Regions from separate parts of the Streptomyces sp. NPDC050264 genome, predicted to be linked through region 3. Evidence: riboswitches for the same ligand, from Rfam matches in the RefSeq annotation. Region 3 holds a riboswitch; each other region holds the start of a gene.

What was found. A riboswitch is a leader RNA that binds a small molecule or an ion and turns the genes downstream of it on or off. The one in region 3 is predicted to bind cyclic di-AMP.
Region 1: linked by a shared signal. The riboswitch ahead of AB0J02_RS34710 (M23 family metallopeptidase) and the one ahead of AB0J02_RS18765 (transglycosylase family protein) in region 3 are both predicted to bind cyclic di-AMP.
Region 2: linked by a shared signal. The riboswitch ahead of AB0J02_RS04845 (LysM peptidoglycan-binding domain-containing M23 family metallopeptidase) and the one ahead of AB0J02_RS18765 (transglycosylase family protein) in region 3 are both predicted to bind cyclic di-AMP.
Region 4: linked by a shared signal. The riboswitch ahead of AB0J02_RS35375 (M23 family metallopeptidase) and the one ahead of AB0J02_RS18765 (transglycosylase family protein) in region 3 are both predicted to bind cyclic di-AMP.

The regions. Positions count from the first base shown of each region.
Region 1 is NZ_JBFAKV010000025.1:139,663-141,854, reverse strand. It holds gene AB0J02_RS34715 (GntR family transcriptional regulator) at 1-144, opposite strand, end outside; gene AB0J02_RS34710 (M23 family metallopeptidase) at 368-1,156, opposite strand; cyclic di-AMP (ydaO/yuaA leader) riboswitch at 1,169-1,333, opposite strand; gene AB0J02_RS34705 (pitrilysin family protein) at 1,583-2,192, opposite strand, start outside.
Region 2 is NZ_JBFAKV010000002.1:473,491-475,682, forward strand. It holds gene AB0J02_RS04840 (tyrosine-protein phosphatase) at 1-694, opposite strand, end outside; cyclic di-AMP (ydaO/yuaA leader) riboswitch at 1,061-1,246, shown strand; gene AB0J02_RS04845 (LysM peptidoglycan-binding domain-containing M23 family metallopeptidase) at 1,250-2,002, shown strand; gene AB0J02_RS04850 (SGNH/GDSL hydrolase family protein) at 2,124-2,192, shown strand, end outside.
Region 3 is NZ_JBFAKV010000009.1:258,325-260,516, reverse strand. It holds gene eno (phosphopyruvate hydratase) at 1-130, opposite strand, end outside; gene AB0J02_RS18765 (transglycosylase family protein) at 403-1,107, opposite strand; cyclic di-AMP (ydaO/yuaA leader) riboswitch at 1,112-1,259, opposite strand; gene AB0J02_RS18760 (transglycosylase family protein) at 1,441-2,192, opposite strand, start outside.
Region 4 is NZ_JBFAKV010000026.1:120,351-122,542, reverse strand. It holds gene AB0J02_RS35375 (M23 family metallopeptidase) at 1-749, opposite strand, end outside; cyclic di-AMP (ydaO/yuaA leader) riboswitch at 761-919, opposite strand; gene AB0J02_RS35370 (PP2C family protein-serine/threonine phosphatase) at 1,164-2,192, opposite strand, start outside.

The DNA of each region.
Region 1 (2,192 bases), on a different contig from region 3:
GCGCAGCGCCTCGCGGACCGGCACGCGCGAGACCCCGTAGCGGCGCGCGAGCAGTTCCTCGGTCAGCTTGCCGCCGCGCTCGTAGACACCCGCGACGATGTCGTCGCGGATCGCCGTGCATACCGAGTGCGCGGGAATGCGCATGACCCGACCTCCGTCTTAATCCCCGCGAAAAACGCGGTCGATCGACGCTTGTGCAAGCGCGATGGGCACCCGTTCGGCGCGCTTGCCCAGTGACTCTATTCCACCGTTCATGAATTTCCGACGGGAGGTCGGAATCCATGGATATTTTTTGGCCAGAAACGGTTCACGCACGCGAAAGCCCCGGCTCGATGAGCCGGGGCTTTCGCGTGGTGTCGCGGAGACGTCAGACGTTCACTCCGTGGGAGCGCAGGTACGCGACGGGGTCCATGTCCGATCCGTACTCGGCGGTCGTGCGGGCCTCGAAGTGAAGGTGCGGGCCCGTGGCGTTGCCAGTGGCACCGGAGAGGGCTATCTGCTGTCCGGGGGTGACCGCCTGGCCGACGGAGACACCGATGGACGACAGGTGACCGTACTGGGTGAACGTGCCGTCGTTCATCTTGATCACGACGTTGTTGCCGTACGCGCCGCCCCAGCCGGCTTCGACGACAGTGCCGGAGCCGACGGCGTGCACCGAAGTGCCGCTCGCCGCGTGGAAGTCGATGCCGGTGTGGCTGCCGGAGGACCACAGGCCACTGCTCGCCTTGTAGGCGGTGGAGACGTAGGAACCGGAGATCGGCGCCACGAAGGTGTTGAGGCGCTTGCGCTCGGCCTCACGGGCGGCGCGCTCCTTGGCCTCGCGCTCCTTCTTGGCCTTCGCCTCGGCCTCGCGCTTGGCCTCCTCGGCCTTCTTCTTGGCCTCGGCTTCGGCCTTCTTCTTGGCGGCGGCCTCGTCGGCGGCCTTCTTCTGTGCGACTGCCTGCGCGTCGATCTGGGCGGCCAGGGAGTCGCCGATGGCGATGGCCTGCGTCAGTCCGTTCTGCTCGGGGACCGCGTTGTCGGCGGCGAGAGCCGGGGCGGCAAGGCCGCCGATGACACCGGTCGTGGTGAGGGCCGCGACTCCGGCGACCTGCGCGGTGGTACGCGTGAGACGGCTCGGGCGACGGTGCTTCCCGGTGGCACGGGTGAACGCCATGTAGTGGCTGATCCTTTCCTTCCCTCTCGCCTACCGGGTTAGCTGACGGGTTCGGAGCAGGAAGGTCTCCTACGGGCTCCCTCCCCTTACGGGAAGAGCGCCCGATTCACCCCAGGGACTGCGGTGGGTCCCCGGCTCCCCTGGCTCGCGCCGTGGGGGACTCGGCGATGACTGTCCGGTGTCGCGGGCGCGACGCGTGTCTGGCGAACAGCCGGACCGACGCTAAGCGGAACATCTTTTCAGCAACAAACGGATCCTGTGTTTTGTAGTGCACGCCACAGGGCAGACAGGCAACCTCCGCCCCAATTCGGACATAAGAGATCCATGGTCGATCGGGGACGAACGTGCGCGCCAGCACGAAGCCCCGGTGACCGCTGCTCGAGTTCCAGCGGCCTCCGGGGCTTCGTACGACGTACGGGAGTGCGGTCAGCCGGTGACCACCGTCACCTCGCCGATACCGAGGGCCCTGACGGGCTCCTCGATCTGCGCGGCGTCGCCCACCAGGATCGTCACCAGACGGTCCGCCGGGAAGGCGCTCACGACGGCCGCGGTGGCCTCCACGGTGCCCGTCTCGGCGAGTTGACGGTACAGCCGGGCCTGGAAGTCGTCCGGCAGCTGCTGCTCGACCTGGTCGGCGAGGGTGCCCGCGACGGCCGCGGCGGTCTCGAACTTGAGCGGGGCCACACCCACCAAGTTCTGCACCGCGGTGTCCCGTTCGGCGTCCGTGAGGCCCTCCGCCGCCAGCGTGCGCAGCACCTTCCAGAGGTCGTCGAGCGCGGGCCCGGTGTTCGGGGTGTCCACGGAGCCGCTGATGGCGAGCATCGCCGCACCCGTCCCGTCCGGCGCGGAACGCAGCACCTGGGCGAAGGAGCGCACACCGTAGGTGTAGCCCTTTTCCTCGCGCAGGACGCGGTCCAGGCGCGAGGTGAGCGTGCCGCCGAGGCAGTACGTGCCGAGGATCTGCGCGGCCCACACACGGTCGTGCTTGTCGGGCCCGATGCGGCCGATGAGCAGCTGTGTCTGCACCGCTCCCGGG
Region 2 (2,192 bases), on a different contig from region 3:
CGAAGGCCGCGTGCAGGTAGGCGGCGCGGGCGTCGAAGAGCGGGCTGAGCAACTCCATGACCTCGGGGGAGTAGGCGTCGCTCGCCGCGCTGCTGCGGCGCACCTTGTAGCGGCGGTGCTTCGCGTTCGACTCCAGGTAGTCCGTCTCGATGGCGTCGCGCTCCACGCCGACGGCGAGCAGCGTCACCGCGATCGACAGGCCCGCGCGGTCCTTGCCCGCCGCGCAGTGCATCAGGGCGGGCACGCTGTCCTCGGCGAGCGCGTGCAGCACGCGGCTGTGCTCGGCGGTGCGCAGGGAGATGATCGAGCGGTACGACGTGATCATGCGGTTCGCCGCGCGGCCTTCGGACAGGAGGGTGCGCAGCTGGTCTATGTCCCCGTCGCGGACCATCTGCCAGAACTCGGCGCCGTCGGCGGGGTCGGTCAGCGGCAGGTTCACATTGCGCACGCCCGGCAGTTCGACGTCGGCGCCCTCGAGGCGCTGGTCCGCGGCGTTGCGGAAGTCGAAGACGGTGTGCAGGCCGAGCCCGGCGAGGAACGCCGCGTCCTCGGCGGTGGCGTGGGCGAGATGGCCGCTGCGGTAGAGCACGCCCGGACGCACGCGCCGGCCGTCCACGGTCGGGAGACCGCCCACATCGCGGAAGTTGCGCACTCCGGACAGCTCGGGCTCGGTGGACGGGGCGTGCTGTGTCACGGGGGCTCCTCCCGGTCGGGCTCCGGCGTCGCTCGCCGGCGGACGCGCTCCTGACGATACGACACGGGTTCCCGAGTAAACCATCTGTCCGTTTTGCTCATACTTCACATCAACCGTCCGTAAATAAAGGGACATTGGGTACAGGCGCGTGAGCAGGCTCATAGCCGTAACGGTCCGTGGTGGCCGCCGGAAATTCTCTTCCTCTGAATTCCTGAAAGTAAGGCGCCGGCAAAGCCCCTGAGTCGACGCAGGGTGACACAGAAAACGCCCAGACGATCAAGAAAGCGGACCCAGAGGTGATTTCGGCGCTTGTCACCGCCTTTCGCGCTGCCTTACGGTCGCCACTCACTCCGGACGGAACGCCTAGTCCTGCCACCGCCCGGAATTCCGAACAACGACCCGTGACGGCAGGAACGGGGGACCCACAGGCAGTGCGCCGCCGAGGGAATTCCCCATGCGGCTAGGGGTGAAGTCGTGTCCGTGAAAGGGCCCGGCCGGGCAGCTCCAGCCCGAACCCGACAGCTCACCTCGTAGGCGACGGAGAGGAAACTCGTCATGCCCGCCAAGGGAAAGCACCGCCGCCCCAAGTCCCAGCGCGTCACCCGCGCCGCCGCCGTCGCGTCGGCCGGTGGCGCCGCGCTCGCCCTGCCGCTCATCGGTGCCACCGGCGCCCACGCGGCGACCGACTCCGCCTCGACCGACGCGAAGACGTACACCGTCAAGTCCGGTGACACGCTCTCGAAGATCGCCGACGCGCAGAACGTCGACGGCGGCTGGCAGAAGCTGTACGACGCCAACAAGGACGTCGTCGGCTCCGACGCGGGCGTCATCAAGCCGGGCATGAAGCTCACCCTGAACGGCGCGGCCGCGAGCACCGCCTCGGCCTCCCGGGCGAGCAGCACCGCGGACTTCGTGAAGCCCGTCGACGGCTCCATCGGCACGCCGTACCACTCGTCCGGTTCCATGTGGTCCAGCGGCTACCACACCGGCACCGACTTTGTCGTGCCCACCGGCACCGCCATCAAGGCGGTCGGCGCCGGCACCGTCGTCTCGGCCGGCTGGGACGGCGCCTACGGCAACGAGGTCGTCATCCAGCACGCCGACGGCCGCTACTCCCAGTACGCCCACATGTCCTCGCTCGGCGTCTCCGCGGGGCAGACCGTGACCGCGGGCCAGCAGATCGGCCTCTCCGGCGCCACCGGCAACGTGACCGGCCCGCACCTGCACTTCGAGATCCGTACGTCCCCGAGCTACGGCTCGGACGTCGACCCGCTGGCGTACCTGCGCGAGCACGGCGTCTCGATCTGATTCGAGCGCGATCCGATCGGCTCCCGGGTTATTCCCCGGGAGCCGAGTGCGTTTTCTCACCGCTCGTCAACCCCTGGTTACGGTCGCGTAGGCCACACCCGAGGGTGAAAGATGTGTGGTCGTGGCAAACGAATCGAGATCATTCAGCGGCGGCACGATTCGGTCCTACGCGGCGGTGGGGGACAGCTTC
Region 3 (2,192 bases):
AGGCGCCGGACGGAACAGCAGCACGACCCGTGCTGCCGTCGTCGAGGCCGACCTCGACCTCGACCGTGGGGTTGCCTCGGGAGTCCAGGATTTCCCGGGCTACGACGACGTCGATGGACGGCACGAGCATCTCCTTCTGGGATGTGACACAACAATGCGGGCGGCTTGGCCCGCACCCATGAGCGTAACCGGCTCCGAGGCATCGGCCAGCCGACCGCCCGTCCTGTGGACAACGCCGACAGCGAAATGTTCCTTAACGGAACAAAGACAGCGACCTCCGTCCCGGATGCCGGGACGGAGGTCGCCGAAATGAGCGGCCCGCGGGGACGGGGGCGGCGTCCGGACCCCGCATCCGCCGATGCCGGGTCCACATCCCCCTGCGAGTCCCTATAAGAAGGGGGCTTACTTCAGGTGCAGCTGCTGACCCGGGTAGATCAGGTCGGCGTTGCTGACGATGTCCTTGTTGAGCTTGAACACCTTCTGCCAGTTGGTGTCGTGCGCCTCGGCGATCTTGCTGAGCGTGTCGCCGGTCTTCACCTTGTACTCGCCGTCGCCCTTCTCGACCTTCTTGCCGGTCGGGGTGGTGACGGTGTCCTTCTTCGACTCCTGCTGCTGCGGCTGCTCGCGCTGCTCGGAGCGGGTCGTCGTGGAGGACTCGGAGCGCTCCTGCTGCTGCGGCTGGGACTGCTGCGAGGAGTCCGCCGAGGAGTCCGCCGGGGCGGAGTTGCTCGTGTCGGCGCCGGACAGGCCCACACCACAGCTCGGCCAGGCACCCTTGCCCTGCGCCGCGAGAACCTTCTCGGCGACCGATATCTGCTGCGCCTTGGACGCCTGGTCGGCGGAGGACGCGTAGGAGGTGCCGCCGTACGCGGCCCAGGTGGAGGACGAGAACTGGAGGCCACCGTAGTAACCGTTGCCCGTGTTGATGGACCAGTCGCCACCGGACTCGCAGCTCGCGACCTGGTCCCACTCGGAGGTGGAGGCGGCGGAGGCCGAGGTGGCACCCATCAGCGGAACGGCGACAGCGGCACCGGCGACACCAGCGAGCGTGGCGACGCGGACGGCCTTGGACGGGCGGCGGTGCTTGCCCTTGCTGGAAAGCAGCATGGAGAGATCCCCTCACCGACGCCTACGAGGTGAGCTGTCGGGTTCGGACCAGTGAGTGTCCGGCCGCGCATCCTTGTGCGCGGCTTAACCCCAAGCCGGTTTCCCGGCACTTACCTTGGGTCCCCCGCTCCTGCCTACGGCGCTGACGCGTCGACTGTTCCCGTACGGACGTCGGCAGGATTCGGCGTGACGTCCATCGGGGCCCGCTGTGGCGAGCGGTGACGACGTTAAGCAGGCGATCCGCCCGATTTCAAAGACGATCAGGGTGTTTGAGACTCATGTCTCACTCTCGCAAAAGTGGACATACGCACCCCAACCGTCCCCGAACTCCCGCTACTTTTCGACCGATTCGAGGCCAAGATCCAGACTCTGACCAGGAAGAATGAGGTCGGGGTCGGAACCCACCGTCTTCTTGTTCAGGTCGTAGAGCGCATCCCACCCGCCGTGGACGTCCTGAGCGTCCGCGATGTCCCAGAGACTGTCGCCGGAACGGACCGTGTACGTCCCGCCGGTGCGCACCTCCTCGCGCGAGGCGTGCCGCCCGTCGGAGGTACGGGAGTCGGAGGTGTCGTCGGCGGCGGGGTCGCCACGATGGCGGCCGGCGGTGTCGGACCCGGACTCACCGGAAGCGGCGTCCGAGGGGGACGGCGTCGCGGAGGAAGTGGGGTCGGACCGACCGGGCTTGCCGGCACTGTCGGAGCTTTCGCCGTCATCGCCTGCGGCTTCATCGGTCGAGCCGTCGCTCGCCTCGCCACTCGCCTCGTCGCCGGGGTCGCCACTCGCCGTGTCACCCGAGGTATCCGCCGAGCTGCCGGCTGACGGGGCGTCCGACGCGTCGATACCCACGGACGGGTCGGACGAGCCCGACCCGTCGTGATTCTTCTCTCCCGAATCGGCCGAGTCGTCCGATTCGGACGGCTTCGGGGAGACGCTCGCGCCCGGGTCGACATCGGCCGACTCGTCGCCCTGGGTGAGACCCGCCACGATCGAGCAGCTCGGCCAGGCGTTGGGGCCCTTGGCGTCGAGGACCTTCTCGGCGACGGCTATCTGCTGCGAGCGGCTGGCCTCGTCGGCGCTCGGGGCGT
Region 4 (2,192 bases), on a different contig from region 3:
CCGGTGGAGGCCGCGAAGTCCAGGCCCGTGTGGTAGCCGGAGGACCACATGGCTCCGGGCTGCCCGAAGGTGCCGGTGATCGTGTACGAGGCGACGGGGAGCTTGAAGCTCTTGGCCAGCTTGGCGAGCCGCTCGGCCTCGGCCTTCTTCTTGGCCTCCGCCTCCGCCTTCTTCTTGTCGGCAGCGGCCTTGGCCTCGGCCTTCTCCTGCTTTGCCGATGCCTCCTCGGCTGCCTGCTTGGCGGCGGCCTCCTCGGCGGCGGCCTGCGCCGTGGCGTCGGCGGCGTCCTGCTGGGTCTCGGCCTGCTGCATGATGCGGGCCCGCAGCGTCTCGCCCGCGTCCGACTGCCCGTTGCTCATCGTGGTGAGCGGGCTGGCCGAGGACGCTCCGGACGAGGAGTCGGAACCGCCGGATATGAGCGCGCCCACGCCGGGCAGCGACTTGGCCTCGGGCAGCGAGTCCTTGACGGCGGAGAGGTCGGGCATGGAGATGTGGACCGCGGGCTTGCCGCCCTGCGCGCTGGCGATGCCGCCCGCGCCGACGGCGGCGATCACGCCGACGCCGAGGACCGTGGAGCTGCGCGCGAGCCCACCGCGCTGCCGGGCTACGCGGTGTTTGCCGCGGACGGGACGGACGGACTCCTCGGTGGGATTCCACTCCTCCCAGCTCTCCTGCTCGACACCGAACCCGCCATCGGCGGGCTCGGCGGAGAATGCGGAGAACTCGGGGGCAGGACGGTTCGACGCCACGGGGGCGCTCTCCTTTCCTTCCTTCTCGCCTACCGGGTTAGCTGACGGGTTCGGAGCAGGAAGGTCTCCTACGAGCACGGCCCGACGCCCGAAAAACGTCGGAACGATGCCTGATTCACCCCAAGTTGGTGGTTCCCCGGCTCCCTTGCGGGATTAAGCGTGTGCGCACGGAGCCGTCGCTTGTGACGGCTGGGACGACCGCGCTGCGTTATCGAACGTTAATAGACAGCAGACAGTAATTCCAAGCCGTTCCCATTGATCGTTCACGTTCACGGCCGGGACTTAACGGGGCACCAGTGGGCGGAATCGGGCGAGTTGACCGTCGGTTTTGACGCACGCCAAACCCGCCCGTTTCTGACGTAGTGTCAATTGTTATGCGCAGCGGTGTCGTCCGGTCACCGCTCGTGACATTGATCAAGGACGCCGTACGGCGAGCAGCGCCATGTCGTCGGAGGCGCCGCCCCCGGTGTGCAGGCGCACCTCTTCGGCCAGGGTCGCGAGGAGCTCCCCCGGCCCCGGGAAGAGGCGCCCGGCGAGCCGGGTCGCGGGGTCGTAGAAGACGCCCTTCGCGTTGCGCGCCTCGGAGAGCCCGTCGGTGTAGAGCAGCAGCGTCGCCGCGGGCGGGAACCTGGCCTCGGTGGCCCGGTCCGGCCAGGAACCGAGCTCGCCCAGGCCGAGCGGCAGCGCCGCCTCGGCCGGCTCGACCACCTGGACCGTGCCGTCCTCGAGCAGCACGATCGGCTCGGGATGGCCGCGGTTGAGGATGCGCAGGAGGTCGCCGCCGTGCGGGATCTCGGCGAGCACCGCGGTGGTGAAGCCCTCGAAGTCGTCGATGCCGCGGCGCCGCCCGCCCTCCCGGGCCAGCGCCCGCTCCAGGCGCTGGGCGACCGCCTCCAGGCTGCCCTCCTGCTCGGCGGCCTCCCGGAACGCGCCGATGACGACGGCCACGGCGGCGACCGCGCCCATGCCCTTGCCGCGCACATCCCCGACGACGAGCCGCACGCCGTGCGGAGTGTCCTGCACCGCGTACAGGTCACCGCCGATGAACGCGTCGGCCTGCGCCGCCTCGTACCGGGCCGCGATGGCCAGGCCGCCGATCCGCCCGGCAGGCTCCGGCAACACCGCGAGCTGGGCCGCCTCCGCGATCTGCCGCGCGGAGGCGAGCTGCTCGTCGCCGCGGCGCACGATCCGGTTGATGAAGCAGGCCAGGACGCACACCGTGGCCACGGTGGCCATCTCGGTGTAGACGTCGGAGTGGAACGAGTACCGGAGGTGTACGGCGACGATGGCGCCGATCGACACGACCCCGGCCATGATCGTGCTGCCCAGCGAGAAGAACGGGGCGACGACCAGGGGCGCGGCGCTGAACAGCGGGGAGCCGGCGAATCCGGACGGGGTGAAATATTCGTAGACCGCACCGCCCGTGATCATCAACAGGGGCAG